Regions from separate parts of the Psychrobacter sp. AntiMn-1 genome, predicted to be linked through region 1. Evidence: predicted binding sites of a transcription regulator. Region 1 holds the regulator's gene; each other region holds the start of a gene.

Region 1 (5,741 bases):
ACCCGCTTTTGCAAAAAGACTAGGTATACTAAATTAGTCATGCTAAATAAATCCGCATGACGAGTCTAAACAATATGGGGCAATGCCTGTACTAATTTGTCGCAGCCGACCTTACATACGCGGCTGGAAATACCACGCTAAATGTCGACCCCTCTCCCTCTATTGAGTCAATCTGCAACTGCGCTTCGTGCTGATGCAAAACGTGCTTCACGATAGCCAGCCCTAATCCTGTACCGCCTGTGGCACGACTACGCCCTTTATCAATACGATAAAAGCGCTCCGTCAAACGCGCAATATGTTCTGGTGCGATACCAAGTCCATCGTCCTCAACGGCAAATCGGCACCCATCCGATGTCTGCGTCCAACTGATGGTAATATTACCGCCTTTTGGCGTATATTTAATCGCATTGATGACTAAGTTGGACAAGGCGCTGATCAAGTACACCTCTGACCCATATAACCCATCATAAGTATCTATGTGCAAATGAATGGTGTGCTTGTACGCTTGGTTATATGCCTGTGCATCATCATAGATATTGGTGAGGAGTTTGGTCATATCGACATCATTAAACTCATGCGTCTCTTCGATTTCAATCTTGGAGAGCAGTAATAAGTCATTTACGATTCGATTCATACGGGCTGTTTGCTGGGTCATCAGCTCAAAACCGCGACGCCACTGCGGCGGCATGTCTGGTTGGTGAGAGAAGTTCTCCAAATAGCCCATCATTACTGTCAGCGGTGTGCGTAGCTCGTGCGAGACATTCGCCACGAAGTCTTGGCGCATTTGCTCTAAATGCTGCACGCGGGTCACATCATAAATAAATAATAGCTTCTCATCACCAAAAGGCGTGAGCTCACACTTTAGATAACGACTGGGATCGCGCCACGATTCTATATGAATACCATCATTGGGCAGGGTGGTGTTTTGATAGTACTGGCGAAACTCGGGCACAATGATAAAGTCAAACACACTTTGGCCTTTGTCAGCTGGCTGCAGTGACAAGAGATCCTGCGCCGCCTGATTCCACCACTCTAACCCATCATCTTCATTCAGTAAGATGACCGCATCTCGCAATGCTCGCAGCGCACTTCTGATTTTCTCTAATTGCTCCGCCGCATTTTGGCTAGCGATTTGTACTGGCGCATCTTGCTGGTCATTATTATAGTTATGGTCTTTTTTCTTTTTTGCTGGCGCTATCTTGTTCATTTCTTATCCTTACCACTATCCGCTATTTTATTTATTGTTATGGTGGCATTGTTCATACAAGATCAAGTTATCAAAAATCAACTTATATAAGATTAGCTTGGCTCAATAAGACTAGAGAACCGATAGCCTGTACCGCGCACCGTTTGTATCAATGTATCACAATCATAAGGGCGCAATAGTTTACGTAGACGCTTGATATGTACATCAATGGTTCGATCTTCGATATAAACGTTACCGCCCCAAACCTGATCGAGCAGCTGCGTTCTTGTGTAAGCGCGCTCTGGGTGACTCATAAAAAATGCTAATAAGCGATATTCTGTTGGGCCGACCTCGATGACTTTTCCTGCGGCTGTCACGCGCTGGCTTTTGGTATCGAGACTCAGCTGACCAATTTCGATAGGCTTGTCGCTACTCATCGCGCTACTACGGCGCAAGACCGCTTTGATTCTGGAAATCAGCTCGCGCGTCGAAAAAGGCTTGGTCATGTAATCATCTGCACCTGCATCGAGGCCGTGAACCTTGCTGTCTTCTTCGCTTTTGGCCGTTAGCATAATGACGGGTATCTCAGAGAGCATCTCATCGCTTTTGAGCATACGACAAAAATCAACACCGCTCTTGTCTCCGGGCAACATCCAATCTAATAATATTAATGACGGTCTATGATCGACCACTTGCTGATGCGCTTCTGATACGTCAGCCGCTTGTAGGCTATCAAACCCAGCCATTTCTAGCGTCATCACAACCATTTCACGAATCGCAGGTTCATCTTCAACAATCAAAATTTTCTCATTATACATAGGACATTCTCGGTGTTAGCGGACAAAATCTGGCATATAAAAAGGCGATAAATACTCACCAGTCTCTATCTATTAAACGGATTAATTATGACAGCCTGATGACACTCTGATGTCAGATCTCCAATAGAAAATTAAGTGGTCCATCATTGATGCTTTCAACTTGCATGTCAGCGCCAAACTGACCAGTGGCTACATTCGGATACTGGGTTTTGGCATAGTCGATGAGTTGCTCGAACAGCGCTTGGGCCGCATCAGGTGCCATCGCGCCACCAAAGTCAGGGCGGCGACCTTTATCCGTTTTTGCCATCAGCGTAAATTGTGACACTAATAACAATCCGCCGCCGACTTGCTGGACGTTTTTATCCAGTTTACCAAATTTGGCAGGATCGTCATCATTTTCAAAAATGCGATAGGTCAATATTTTGTCAATCATTCGCTTGGCGGCGGCGAAATCATCATCATGACCCAACCCAATATAGGCCAATATCCCATGATCAATTTTGCCAACACAATGCTCATCGATAGTGACGCTAGCACGGCTCACTCGTTGTATCAGTGCTTTCATTTACGACCTTCTTTATTTATAAATGGCTTACAGTTTATGGTCAGACAATAATACGCTGTCCATGATAAAATATGGCCATTAACTTGCCTATGCAATAATGACATCACATCCTATTTTGGTAGCCTTATTATGAATGTATTTACCACCTTACAACAGCTGGTACCGCAGCAAAAGCTCAGTAAAGTCGCTGGACGTTTGGCCGCCAGTCGTCATCCTTATGTCAAACGCACCTTTATCCGTGGTTTTGCCAAAGCTTATAATATCAGCCTAGATGAGTATGAGCGCCAGAGCCTTAATGCTTACGAGAGTTTTAATGACTTTTTTACTCGTGAACTAAAAGAAGATGCTCGCACCATCGATACCACCGCAAACGGCATCGTTAGTCCTGCTGACGGTATCATCTCTCAGCTTGGGCAAATTAAAGATCATAAAATGCTACAAGCCAAAGGGCGTCACTATGACGTTGGCCAATTGCTGGCTGATAGCGAAGATGGCCGTTATTTTGCCGATGGTAGTTTTGCGACAATCTATCTAGCTCCTAGCAATTACCACCGTGTTCATATGCCATTTGCCGGTACGCTGACCAAGACTCGCTATGTCCCTGGTACGCTGTTTTCGGTCAACAATACCACGGCAGCTAATGTGCCGGACTTGTTTGCACGTAATGAGCGTTTGGTCTGCATGTTTGATACCAAGTATGGCAAAGCGGCCGTTGTCATGGTAGGCGCTATGATTGTCGCTGGTATCGAAACCGTCGCCACTGGCAAAATTACCCGCACGGATGATATACAAGAAGCGGATCACGATATGCAGTTTGCGGCAGGTGATGAGCTTGGTCGTTTTTATTTAGGATCAACGGCTATCGTAGTGTTGCCAAAAGCAGCAAAAGCCGATTGGCAAGAGACCATGAAAGCCAATAGTTTTGTAAAAATGGGTCAATTACTGGGTGTCACGAAACCGTAATTTATTTCTAATATAATAAGAAATAAAAGCCCAGTGAAGCGTATATCACAATGCTCAACTGGGCTTTTTTATACCTAGCGTTTTTATAGATTTACGCGTCGATCAACCATCCTTGCTGGGTCGCATAGTCAATATTGTGTGATAGCCATTTATGAATAGGAGCAAAGCTGTCTTGAATAAACGCATGTGCACCTGCGACTTGACTACGTGTCACTCCAAGCTCACGCCACGTTTTGCCTTCAGTATTTAAGTTGAGCAAAAATGGCAGTAAGCGATCGACCACTTTAAGTAGCGCAGTCTCTTTACTACTGCCTGTCTCTTGCGCCTCCCAAATCTCACTCAAATTGCCAATCCCATTGCCGCGTTCGCCTTGCAATCTGGCGATACCCGCTCGCTCCTCAACATGTGCATCATGACGCGAGTCGGCGTACAAAAACGTATCGCCCGCATCAATCTCGCCCAAATCATGTACCAGTGCCATCTTTAGCAATTGTTCATGATTGACATCCAGCTCAAACAACTCAGCGATCGACCAGCATGCCATTGCTAAGTGCCAAGAATGTTCGGCAGAGTTTTCTCTGCGATCAGTCTCAGTCACGTAACTACGGCGATTCACGCGTTTGAGCGCATCTAGCTCTAGTAAGAAATGAGTGACGTCCTCTATATCGATAGTTGCAACGGATTTTTGATCGGTCAATGACGTCAGTGTGTTTGAAGACATATTTCTCTCTGATTTTTTGATAATTTTACACATTACGGTGTGGCTAACAACAAAATAGCGCTGATGTTATCAAGCGCTATCTCTTATAAGTCATTGGGTCAAATGACTGAGCACCCTATTATATAACCATCTACTTAATCAAATTCAGAATGGTTTTGAAAGCAGGGTCTTCACTGCTACGGCACAACTCAAACAAAATGGTTTCTACTGTCGAGATTATCCCACCTGCACGGCGAATACGGCGAATGGCTTGTTTTTTGTCGTATGGAAAACGCGAGCCAACGGCATCGCCAATAATGACCGGTTGCATACCATTGTCTAGCAAATCAAGCGCGGTCTGTAGCACACAGACGTGTGCCTCAACTCCGATAAGCAATACGGTACTACGGTTTTGCTGCGCTAAATGATGCCATGTGTCATTGTTATCGCAGGCACTAAATGTGACTTTTTCAAAGCTCTTTGCATTGTCGCCCTCTAGCACATCACGAAGCTCTGGCAAGCTATCGCCCAATCCTTTTTTATACTGCTCGTTGAGCATGATGGGAATACCAAGCGCTTGCAGTCCTTTGATTATGGTCACTGTTTTTTTGACGATATTTTCGTGATCATAAATGTACGGCGTGAGGCGTTCTTGTACATCGATAATCATCGCTTGGGTGTTTTCACGAGCAATTCGGTAAGTACGATCAGTAATCATGGTAGACATAGTACACTCCTTGTACGACTGATATTTATTATAAAAAGCTATTTTAGAATGGTCATTATTAGAGTTGTCATCAATAACATCTTAGCTCAGCTCACCCTTATTTAGTCACAGTTTCTTGAATGCGTCAATGGAGATAATTTTCATACGTACCTGTGTGCTCTTTACTACGCCAAGCATTAACTCGCTCATTATATTCACAAAAAACCCCCAGCCATCACGGCTAGGGGTCATTATTAGAATATTTTTAATCAACAAATGTTACAAACTGGTTGCCGATTTTAAAATTAAACACGCTCGATAATAGTGGCGATACCTTGACCAAGACCGATACACATGGTTGCAAGGCCAAGCTCGGTATCTGACTGCTCCATTGCATTGAGCAATGTCACTGTGATACGAGCACCTGAACATCCTAGTGGATGACCTAGAGCAATCGCGCCACCGTTGATGTTGACGATATCTTGCTTGTCCGTCAAGTTCAACGCTTTTAAGACTGATAGGCCTTGTGCGGCAAAGGCTTCGTTTAACTCGATGGTTTGCATGTCATCGATGCTCATGCCAGCACGCTTCAAGGCTTTGTTGGTGGCTGGTACAGGACCATAACCCATAATCGCTGCGTCACAACCAGCGACAGCCATGCTACGAATACGAGCGCGAGGCTTTAGACCAAGATCTTTGGCTTTTTGCGCGCTCATGACTAGCATCGCTGACGCACCGTCAGAGAGTGCAGAGGACGTCGCAGCAGTCACTGTACCGCCTTTTGGATCAAACGCTGGACGTAG
Region 2 (5,741 bases), 470 kb from region 1:
TAGCTCTTCAGTACTAATTAATCGGCCCTAGCCATAGCGACCAGTAATATAATCTTCTGTCGCAGTTTGGGTAGGTTTGGTAAAGATCTGATCGGTCTCACCCATCTCGATCATATCGCCTAGATACATATAGACGGTATAGTCTGATACCCGCGCCGCTTGCTGCATGTTGTGGGTAACAATGGCGATGGTATAGTCATTTTTGAGATCTTCTATCAGATCTTCGATAGCGCCCGTCGAGATAGGGTCAAGCGCAGAGGTTGGTTCATCGAGCAGCAATATTTCAGGCTTGGTTGCGACACTACGGGCAATACACAGACGCTGCTGCTGACCACCTGATAGCGACAGGCCGGATGCTTTTAGCTTATCTTTCACTTCTGGCCATAGCGCCGATTTTTTTAGTGCCCACTCCACGCGATTATCTAGCTCGTCTTTGCTGAGCTTCTCATAGAGTTTGACACCAAAGGCAACATTGTCATAGATCGACATGGGAAACGGGGTTGGCTTTTGAAATACCATACCGACCTGCGCGCGTAGCAAGTTGACATCGATGTCTTTGCCCAAAATATTGCGCCCATCAAGGTTGATAGCGCCCTCTGCACGCATTCCTGGATACAGATCATACATGCGGTTAAAGGTACGTAGCAGCGTCGATTTGCCGCAACCTGACGGACCAATGAACGCCGTTACTTTCTTTTCTGCGATATCGATATTGATGTTTTTTAATGCCTGAAAATCATCGTAGTAAAAGTTAAGATCGCGGACTTCCATTTTTGCTTTGGGCATGTTTTTGGGCATATCATGAATACTTTGCTTGGTGAAGTCAGCAGTATTGGGTTGCTGCGATTGCGCACTATGAGACGTGGTTCTATTTAACAAGCTGTCTGTTGTACTGTTAAAGCGATCAGCCGTTGTTTCTGTGCGGGCTTTGCTTACGACATCATTCATAATATTATCCAACCTAGCTTAGTGTATTTCGTATAAATATAAGTAAATACTTGGTATCTTTGCAGCGATATCTGTCTTTATTTGACCTGACCGCGATTGCCAATAAATCTTGCCAAAATATTCAATACCAAGACCGACGCTGTGATCAGCAGCGCGGCTGACCATGCCAGTGTGTGCCAATTATCATAAGGACTCATCGCAAACTGATAGATGGTATTGGGTAAGTTGGCAATTGGCTGACCCATATCGGTACTGAAATACTGATTATTGAGGGCGGTAAATAGTAATGGCGCCGTCTCACCAGTGATACGAGCAAAAGCCAAAAGTACCCCTGTCGTCAGTCCCGCTTTGGCAGCCTTGATAGTCACTTGCGTCACCATTTTCCACTTGGGCGTGCCAAGTGCATAAGCCGCTTCGCGCAAGCTATTGGGTACCAGATTCAGCATATTCTCTGTGGTACGTACGACGACTGGAATGACAATCAATGCCAATGCCAATGCGCCTGCCCAACCAGAGAAACTTTGACCTTTGACCATTAAAGCATATATAAACAGACCAATGACAATGGATGGTGCCGATAATAAAATATCGTTCAAAAAGCGCGTCACTTGGCCAAGCATACTGCCTCTAGAAAACTCAGACAAATAAATACCAGTCATAAGCCCGATGGGTGCGCCGATGAACAACCCTGAAAACGCCAGCATGGCAGAACCCACGATCGCATTGCGCAAACCACCTGGACTCATCGGCGGTGGCGTGTCAGCGGTAAAAATTGGCAGCTGCACCATGCCTTGGAAGCCTTCAATAAACAGCGTCACCAAGATCCATGATAACCAAAATAAGCCAAACACCATGGCTGACATGGCAAACCCCAAACCCAGCTTATTCATCCAGCGACGTTTGTTGTACAGACTCTTGTTGTAACGCCCCACGCTGCTTGGCTTGGTGGTCATGGGCGCATTCATCGCATTGTTAGCAGCCATACTATTTATTTCCCATATCTTTTATCAATATCAATCGAGATCCAATAACCATGCTTAGGCTTATCGGTTACCTGCTTTGTGATCCATGCGCATGAGCATCAGTTTGGCCAACGACAGCACGATGAAGGTGATAATAAACAAGATTAAGCCCAGATGTAGTAAAGATGCTAGATGCAGCTCACTTGACGCTTCGGCAAACTCATTGGCCAATGCTGAGGTGATGGTCACACCAGAAGTAAATAGACTTGGGCTGATATTGAACGCATTACCGATCAAGAAAGTCACTGCCATGGTCTCACCGAGCGCACGACCCAGTCCCAAAATCACGCCGCCAACGACACCCGCTTTGGTATAAGGCAAGATAATCTTGAACATCACTTCCCACGTCGTCGCACCCATACCGTAGGCCGACTCTTTGAGTAGATCTGGCACCACAGAGAAAACATCACGCATGGTGGCAGCGATAAAAGGGATAATCATGATGGCAAGTACCAAGGACGCGGTAAACATCCCTAGTCCCATGGGTGCGCCTGTAAACAGCTTACCGATGATAGGTAGCGGGCCCACATGCTCAATAAACCATGGCTGAATATGCTCACCAAAGAAAGGCGCAAAGACAAACAAGCCCCACATCCCATAAATGATAGAAGGAATACCTGCCAACAGCTCAATGGCAATGCCAAGCGGTTTTTTGAGGAACTTTGGACACATTTCGGTCAAAAATATCGCAATACCAAAACTGACTGGTACAGCGATAACAATCGCGATAAATGACGTCACCAAGGTGCCATAAATAGGCGCGAGTGCCCCGTACTCATTGGAAACCGTATCCCAATTATTACTGCTATAAAACCCCAGACCAAACTCTTGGATACTCGGCCACGCCCCAACAATCAGAGACACCAAAATGCCCCCTAACGATAGGAGGACGAGTATGGCAAACGCTTTGGTAGAATTGACAAATAAAGCGTCGTAACGTTTTTGTTTAGCCAGTTGGGACCTTAAGTCTGTCATAAGTGTCTCAGCATTGAATGGGTGAATTCAAAAAATCAGGGTGTTCATTTCGTTTTATGACAGCAAACGCAACTTGACTAATGATTATCGTGAAATATAGCGATTAGTGTTTTGGTCAAATTTGCTGTGATAAAACCTCTCAAACCACTACCGGAGAATAGTGGCTTAAGAGGAAATCAAAAAGTCATTAAGCAGCTTGTACAGATCGTTTATTGCGCTGGCTTATAAACAGGCTGTCCATCGCTACCTTTGACCTCATTCCATTTCTCTTTGAATAGAGCCACTGCTGTATCAGAGAATGGGACATAGTCTAGCGCCATGGCATCATCATCACCTTGGGTATACGCCCAGTCAAAGAAGTTCAACACGCCAGCGACTTGCTGAGGATTCTCTGGTTGCTTGTGTACTAAGATGAAAGTAGCAGCAGCGATTGGCCATGCTTGATCCGTCTCAGAGTTGGTGATGACTTTATAAAAGCCTTCTTGTTGTGACCAATCGATGTCACCAGCGGCGGCAAAGGTTTCAGCAGATGGCTGCACGATATTGCCCGCGGCATTTTTAAGCGCGGCATGTGACATGTTGTTTTGCTTGGCGTAGGCATACTCCACATAGCCGATAGAGTTTTTCATGCGGTTGACGTAGCTTGAGACGCCCTCATTACCTTTACCACCTGCACCAGTCGCAGAGGTTGGCCACTTGACCGTTTTATCAACCCCAACGCTGTCTTTCCAATCTGGTGATACCTTGGCGAGATAATCGGTAAAGTTAAACGTCGTACCTGAACCATCTGAGCGGAATACTGTGGTGATGGCGGCATCTGGCAAAGTCAAATCTGGGTTCAAGGCTTTGATCGCAGGATCATTCCAGTTATTGATTTTACCCAGATAGATATTGGCTAAGGTTTCACCATCTAGCTTCAACTGACCTGGCTCAACGCCATCGATGTTAACGATTGGCACAACGCCACCAATCACGGTTGGGAACTGGATAAGACCAGACTCTTCAAGCTCTTCAGGTGTTAATGGCGCATCAGAAGCACCAAAATCGACGGTTTTTGATTGGATTTGTTTGATACCACCAGATGAGCCAATAGATTGATAGTTGACTTGGCCACCTGTGGCAGCGTTATAGTCAGAAGACCATTTGGCATAGATCGGCTGCGGGAATGATGCGCCTGCACCTGTGATATTCATGGCAATGTTTTCAGCAGATTTGAAACCCGTGTCAGCAGAAGGCGTTGCCTGAGTCTGCGTGGTGGTTTCAGCCGTGGTAGCGGCGCTACTGGTCGTATCAGCAGCTGGTTCTGCCGTTTCTGTTGACTTATTACACGCCGTAAGCATTAATGTACAACTAACGGCCACTGCTAATAACGAATAACGCATGTAGGACTCCTGAAATTTAACAACGATATAAAAAAGCATTGTTTGTGATATGAGCGTTATCTTGCCAAATCTTTATGACAGTTTAATGACAACCTCTCAAATCCTGCATTCGCTTTACACAATATTTAGCAATCGCCTCTAAGTATCAGTAATATCAAGGAATTTTAATTACTATCAATAACTCCTGTTCTTTGTATCCATGCTAAATAGCAAAATAAGCGCCTGATATTTTCATCCAAATTCCATTAGCCGTTAACGCAGAATTTTGTTAGTATGAAGAAGATTTACAACACTGACAGACTCGGGGTGCGATGTAGCATTGGCCTACTTTATTAAACGTTTATAGTTAAACATTGATAAAAGTAGCCACCTATCTACATTCGCTGAGAGATCACCCGCCGAACCTGATGCGGTTAGTACCGACGCAGGGAAGTCTTAAGCACGTTGTTATTGATGACAACGGACGCGTAAAAATACTTTTTTATCATCGCTATTGTCTAACGATGCACGCCGCATACGTAGATAACGAGAGAAGATAGAAAGCGGCGTCCACTATTTGATGACCATTAACCGCGACAATTTCTTTGCTCGCTGTTAGGTGTTGATAATATAAATTTGTCTGAATGACGAGTGTTTGCCCCGCAGCTACTGGCGGTGTTGCTTTTATTCAAAAACCAACACGCTAGGACAGCATATGACTATTTCAAACAGCAGCTCTTTTGACAATGCCTCTTTAGACAGTGCCTCAGCGCCATCACAAGTCCAAACGCACAACCCAGCCGATAACATACCTCTCGTATCAGACACCAAAGCCGATAAAAAAGCCGACGCGCTAAAGACACCTGCCCACCGCGCCGCCAGTGATGCACGCTTTGAAGAAGACGCGCGCGACTTACACCGTATCCTACCCGCCTCGCGCAAAGTCTATATCGAAGGCTCACGGCCTGATATTCAAGTACCGATGCGTGAAATCAGCTTAACGGATACGCCAGTTGGCGGTACGGGTGATAAGGATGGCGAGCACAATCCGCCTTTTTATGTGTACGATACTTCAGGCGTGTACACTGACCCCAATGTCGAGATTGATCTGACCCGCGGTCTACCCAAACTGCGTGAAAACTGGATCGCCGAGCGCGGTGATACCGAGCAACTAAGCGGTCTGTCTAGCTCATACGGGCAAGCACGTGCTCGTGATATCAGCACTGCCAACCTCAGGTTTGCTCATATTGACAAACCGCGCCGTGCCAAAGCAGGGAAAAACGTCACTCAGATGTACTACGCGCGTCGCGGCATCATTACCCCTGAGATGGAATATATTGCGATACGTGAGACGCAAAAGCAGCATGAACTGACTGACATGCGTCAACATGAGGGTGAGAGCTTCGGTGCCAATATGCCCAAAATTATCACCCCT
Region 3 (5,741 bases), 920 kb from region 1:
CCAAGCGATAGGCTCATCTTCATTGAACCATGGAAACAGTCCTTGTGCATAAGCAGATATTAATGTATCGGGTGCAAGATCGCCACCCATCGCGACAATACCAATGCCCTCAGGATCGATAGAAATAGGATCAGGAAAGTCATAACGCCCAAGACTTTGTAAAGTCTCAGGCGTGATGTATTGATCATGATCGCCGTGCTGCGCAAAGTTATTCATTTAGTCTTCTTGATCAGCAGTCAGCGTTGACGCATAGGTATGGTCTTTCGCCGTTGTCTCACCGATAGCATCCAAATATTTCTCAGCATCCAGCGCTGCCATACAGCCAGTACCAGCAGAGGTAATGGCTTGACGATAGACATGATCAGCCACGTCACCTGCGGCAAACACCCCTTCGATACTGGTCTGCGTGGCATTACCATTCAAGCCACTATTGACGACCAGATAGCCATCTTTCATATCCAATTGACCTTTGAATAGGTCGGTATTAGGCTTATGACCGATGGCGACAAACATACCCATTGCATCCAGTTGTTTGGTGCTGCCATCAATCATTGATTCGATAACGACACCATTGACGCCCATGTCATCACCGACAACTTCTTTGACTTGATGGTTCCACTCAATTTTGACATTACCGTTTTTGGCTTTTTCAAACAGCTTGTCTTGTAGGATTTTTTCAGAGCGCAGGCTATCACGGCGATGCACTAAAGTGACTTCAGAAGCAATGTTAGAGAGGTATAAGGCTTCTTCAACGGCTGTATTACCACCGCCAATCACAGCGACTTTTTGATCTTTATAAAAGAAACCGTCACAAGTGGCACAAGCGGATACGCCAAGCCCTTTAAATTTGGTTTCTGATTCTAGACCTAGGTACTGAGCAGAGGCACCTGTTGAGATAATCAGGGCATCACAAGTATAGGTGCCGTTGTTACCTGACAGCTCAAAAGGTCGTACATTCAAGTTAACATCATTGATATGATCATAAACCAATTCTGTACCGAAACGCTCAGCATGTGCTTTCATACGCTCCATTAATGCAGGACCGGTCAAATCATGCGCATCGCCTGGCCAGTTATCGACTTCGGTGGTGGTGGTTAATTGGCCACCCACTTCAATACCCGTTACCATAACAGGTTTAAGGTTGGCGCGTGCCGCATAGACCGCAGCCGAATAACCGGCAGGACCTGAGCCTAAAATGATGAGCTTTTCGTGACGTGAAGCAGTAGTGTCAGTTGCCATAAGTGGTTCCTTTCTAAATATACGAACTAAATATACGAATGAAAAATATGAGTTATAAATCTAATAAAAAACGTCAAGCGTTGCTACTAATATGGTTTTTCTAATTGCTGTGTGATAATAACATAAGGGTAGATAGCAAAAAGTGCAAGTTTGCTAAAACAAACACAGCTATCATTAGAATCAAAGCATGATAACCTTGAAATACTCGTGCTAGAAACAGCTGGTATTTTATGGGGTCTATACAAAATTGTTAGCAGTATTCTGTTAGGGCGTGTTGAACATTCGCAAATAGGCACTGCTGATCGCTAAAATGGTTCCAGACAAGGCACAAAGCGACGATAATGCAGATGCCTTAGCGAGATTTGTAACGCAGTATGGGGCAATTTTAGCATCAGCCCCAACGATAAAAGCAGGGGACAGGACTCTTTTTTGCCACTTCATCGTTAAAAATAAGCGCTTAGAGTGACTAAACTTATTATTTTTAACATCGAATCGCCTAAAAAATAGTCGCTGTCAGTGCCATGGTCGAATGTTCAATACGCCCTAGTAACTTTTGGATTATTCGCAGATTTTTTGCGCAAATCGTACATTGATTTACTTTCTTGCACGCTTTCTTTATAAGAGTGTCGCCACTGTACCTATGTATTTGTTATTATAAGAAGTTATGCCAAGTGTGATAGAGCTTAAGCGATGACTGCTATGCTCAGGCCTTTTGAGAGGTGAATCTCAACCAAACACTTTGCTAGGTACCTTTATATGTCAGCACTTTATGTCAGCATGATTAGACTTAGTCATGCACTGGCGACCATTTAGTATTAACAACAAGGCAGATTTTACGTGATATCAGCACCGCTTATTGAGTATTTAAAAAAGGGAATATTTACCCTCCTTGGGCTAATACTGGCTGTTTATTTGTTTGTTATTTTAATGACTTACACAGGCAATGATCCTAGCTGGTCGCATATCAGTAGTGATATGACGACTATTAACAATATGGGTGGCCAGACGGGCGCTTGGTTGTCCGACTTGCTCTATAGCTTTTTTGGCTATGGTGCATGGTGGTTTTTAGCGTTTGTGGTTTATGAGTCTATCCTTATTTGGTGGGACAATAAGCCGACGTTTTGGCTCATGCGACTGGTCGCTTATGTGTTTTTGCTGTTGAGCGCCAGTGCATTATTTGCACAACTGGTTGCCTTAATTCAGCAAGTAGCCAATCCTGCATCAACGGGACTTGAAGGCGTGGCTGGTGGTATCATCGGTCTTGAGTTGCAGCAACGTTTGGCACAGTTGCTATCGCAGTGGGGCAGTGTGGTTTTCTTGGCGGTGTTCGTTGTGATTACCGCGACCTTTGCCTTTAACATCCATTGGCTCTCTATATATCAGAAGATTACAGCACTATCTTGGCTTGGCTCAGGGTTAAAAAATAAAGAAGATGCTGCCGAGTTGGATGAGCAAAGTGAGGTGTCGCAAGACCGTGACAGTATCAAAGAGGGAAATCCCAATCAAACAGCCGAGTATGAGCAGCTGCCACTTGAGTTGCAATCAGCTGACGATGCGAATAGTGTTCACGCAGTAGATAATAGTGGCAGATTCAGCAATGTATTATCAGATTTTTTGTCGACGTCCGGATTGGCTGATAGTGTGAAAGCATCTATGGCGACAGCAAAAGCAGCAGCAACGTCTAGCGATGAGAAAAGTGAGTCACCATACGCGGTCGCAGCGACCGCTAATGCTACGGTTGGCAGTACAGTCAGTGACACCAACACATCAACGATACCAAACCCTATCGCAGCGCCTGTTCGCAAAGTCGAGCCAAGCTTTGCATGGAATGATGCAAATACGGTTGATAATTTGCTCGCGCGTGAACAGATGGCTTATAGCACTAACAGCATAGATAATTCTACTGTGCCTAACTATGCACAGAGTGAAGTCGTCACTGACGTGTCACTAGAAGAAGCAGTACAAACCTCTGTGGCAGCACCGATGGTAGAAACCGAAACTCAATCAGATTTATCTAATCAAGAGCTAGCTACTCAATCCTCAATGGATGAATCAACGAATGCTCAAGCTGTCAATCAGGCTATTACTGAGCCGGAAGACTCTCACCCAGATGATATAACGGAGAATGTCGATAAGTTGGCAGAAGCATGGTTGGCGGAGCATGGCAATATATCAGAACCTGTTGCAAAATCGTCGGTTGCTACTGCTGAGGAAACTAATGTCACTAATCAAATTCCGCAAGAAGAGCTATCAAGGCCTACGTCAGACGCCACTAATAGCATTCTAAGTGACGACTCTTATGGGCTCTCTGCTGCACAGTCCGAACTATTACAACGTAATGAGTCATCGCCTGTACCTGAGGTCACAGTGGCTCAGCCATCAGTAGAGGTGGCCGCATCAGTATCAGAAATTTCGGATATGACACCGACCAATACGCCGCCTGCCAATCCAAAAGCGGCGCCAACTGTGGAAGCGGTCAGTTCGGCCTCAAATACGCAGCCTGTAGCCCCAGCTAAACCTTCTGTCAGCTTTGCGGTACCAGAAGGTGATAGTAGCAACCATATCACTGACATGATGCCGGAGGAGGATAGTACTGACGATAGTGCACCCGTTATGCCGCATATCAGTGACGATGCGGCGTTCAGTCAAAAATCACGCTCGATGCAGACGGCTGCCTATCGCAGTAGCCTAACCCCTATTCCAGAAGTGTCTATATTGGACAAGCCTGATCCTGACCGTAAGCCTAGCTATACCGTTGCTGAGCTTGAACAATTATCTGAGCTGCTTGAGATCAAACTACAAGAGTTCAATGTAAAAGCCTCTGTAGTTAATGCCATACCAGGGCCTGTGGTGACTCGTTTTGAAGTGGAGCTGGCGGCTGGTGTCAAAGCCAGCAAAGTTACTGGTATTTCACGTGACTTGGCGCGCTCACTATCGATGGCCTCTTTGCGTGTGGTCGAGGTCATCCCTGGTAAGCCGTATATTGGTATCGAAGTGCCCAATAAAAAACGTGAAATGGTGCGCTTAATCGAGCTACTTAGTACCGAGATGTTCAAAGACCCTAAAGCACAAATCAGCATGGCGATGGGTAAAGACATTGGCGGTAACCCCATTATTACTGATCTGGCGCGTGCCCCGCATATGCTGGTCGCTGGTACCACAGGCTCTGGTAAATCGGTATTGGTCAACTCAATGCTATTATCGATGTTACTCAAGTACACACCCAATCAATTGCGACTCATCTTGATTGATCCAAAGCAGCTGGAGCTTGCCAACTATAATGACATTCCGCATCTGCTTACCCCAGTTGTTACTGACATGACCGAGGCCGCTAGCAGCTTGTCATGGTGTGTGGCCGAAATGGAGCGTCGCTATCAGCTAATGAGCTTACTCAAGGTTCGTAAGCTCAACGAGTTTAATAAAAAAGTCATCGCGGCAGAGAAATCAGGCAAGCCAATGCTCGATCCGTTATGGCGACCAAATGATAGCGTGAGTATTAGCCAAGCGCCAAAGCTCAAAACGCTGCCCATGATTGTCATCGTCGCGGATGAGTTTGCCGATATGATTATGCAGGTGGGCAAGCAAGCCGAAGAGCTTATCACGCGCTTGGCACAAAAATCACGTGCGGCTGGTATTCACTTAATGCTAGCTACTCAGCGCCCATCAGTCGATGTCATTACGGGTTTGATTAAAGCCAATATCCCAGTACGGGCAGCACTACGTGTCAACTCAAAAGTCGATTCGCGTACGATTCTGGATAGTGGCGGTGCTGAGGACATGCTCGGTAACGGTGATATGTTGTTCTTGGGGCCAGGTCAGATTGAACCAGATCGTGTGCACGGTGCTTATGTCAGTGATGAAGAGGTCAACCGTGTCTGTGACGCATGGCGTGAGCGCGGTGCGCCCGATTATATTGACAACATGGCAGGAAATTTTGAGCTATCTAGTCCGGGCGGTGGTAGCACGGCTAATGCCTCTGGTGAAGATGATGATCTATATAATGACGCCGTCGCCTTTATTATGGAAACGCGTAAGGTCTCAGCTTCTAGTATCCAGCGTAAGTTCAGTATCGGATATAACCGTGCAGCGCGCATTGTCGACTCAATGGAAGACGCTGGACTGGTCAGCTCGATGGGCAAAAGTGGTAAGCGCGAACTGTTAATGTAGTGCTTAGTATTGAATGAATAATGAAAAAACGAGTCATGAAAATGGCTCGTTTTTTTTGTGAAAGAGATTCAAGATTAATTCACTCATAAGCGAATAAGCTACCAAAACTTTCAAATGACCAGTGAGTTTGTTTATCAACCATAAGTCGTGGTTTTTTATAATAAACTGACAGTTACTGATGAAATAGATATTTAAAAATTCTTACTACAATTACTCTCCAAGGAAGGTTGGTTATGTTTAAAGAATATACCCAGTACGATGCACTCGCCTTAGCGGCACTGGTTAACTCAGGTGAGGTCAGTGCAAAGGAGCTATTAGACGCCGCCGTTTATCAG

Evidence for each region. Region 1 encodes PhoB, which activates phosphate uptake and scavenging genes when phosphate is short. Its sites were predicted from a motif close to TGTCATNAANCTGTCATAA; they were not measured.
Region 2: the regulator PhoB is predicted to act here: its motif matches at 4,400-4,418, upstream of pstS (phosphate ABC transporter substrate-binding protein PstS).
Region 3: the regulator PhoB is predicted to act here: its motif matches at 2,007-2,025, upstream of AOT82_RS06145 (DNA translocase FtsK).

Annotation. Positions count from the first base shown of each region.
Region 1 is NZ_CP012969.1:2,382,201-2,387,941, reverse strand. Features, by position in the region: gene AOT82_RS10235 (M23 family metallopeptidase) at 1-23, shown strand, start outside; gene phoR (phosphate regulon sensor histidine kinase PhoR) at 92-1,207, opposite strand; gene phoB (phosphate regulon transcriptional regulator PhoB) at 1,300-2,004, opposite strand; gene dtd (D-aminoacyl-tRNA deacylase) at 2,117-2,569, opposite strand; gene asd (archaetidylserine decarboxylase) at 2,699-3,532, shown strand; gene AOT82_RS10210 (HD domain-containing protein) at 3,624-4,253, opposite strand; gene AOT82_RS10205 (isochorismatase family protein) at 4,384-4,959, opposite strand; gene fadA (acetyl-CoA C-acyltransferase FadA) at 5,244-5,741, opposite strand, start outside.
Region 2 is NZ_CP012969.1:1,907,711-1,913,451, forward strand. Features, by position in the region: gene pstB (phosphate ABC transporter ATP-binding protein PstB) at 28-948, opposite strand; gene pstA (phosphate ABC transporter permease PstA) at 1,026-1,838, opposite strand; gene pstC (phosphate ABC transporter permease subunit PstC) at 1,992-2,945, opposite strand; gene pstS (phosphate ABC transporter substrate-binding protein PstS) at 3,155-4,327, opposite strand; TPP riboswitch at 4,620-4,775, shown strand; gene thiC (phosphomethylpyrimidine synthase ThiC) at 5,022-5,741, shown strand, end outside.
Region 3 is NZ_CP012969.1:1,461,700-1,467,440, reverse strand. Features, by position in the region: gene aat (leucyl/phenylalanyl-tRNA--protein transferase) at 1-216, opposite strand, end outside; gene trxB (thioredoxin-disulfide reductase) at 217-1,239, opposite strand; gene AOT82_RS06145 (DNA translocase FtsK) at 2,077-5,406, shown strand; gene AOT82_RS06140 (amidase) at 5,640-5,741, shown strand, end outside.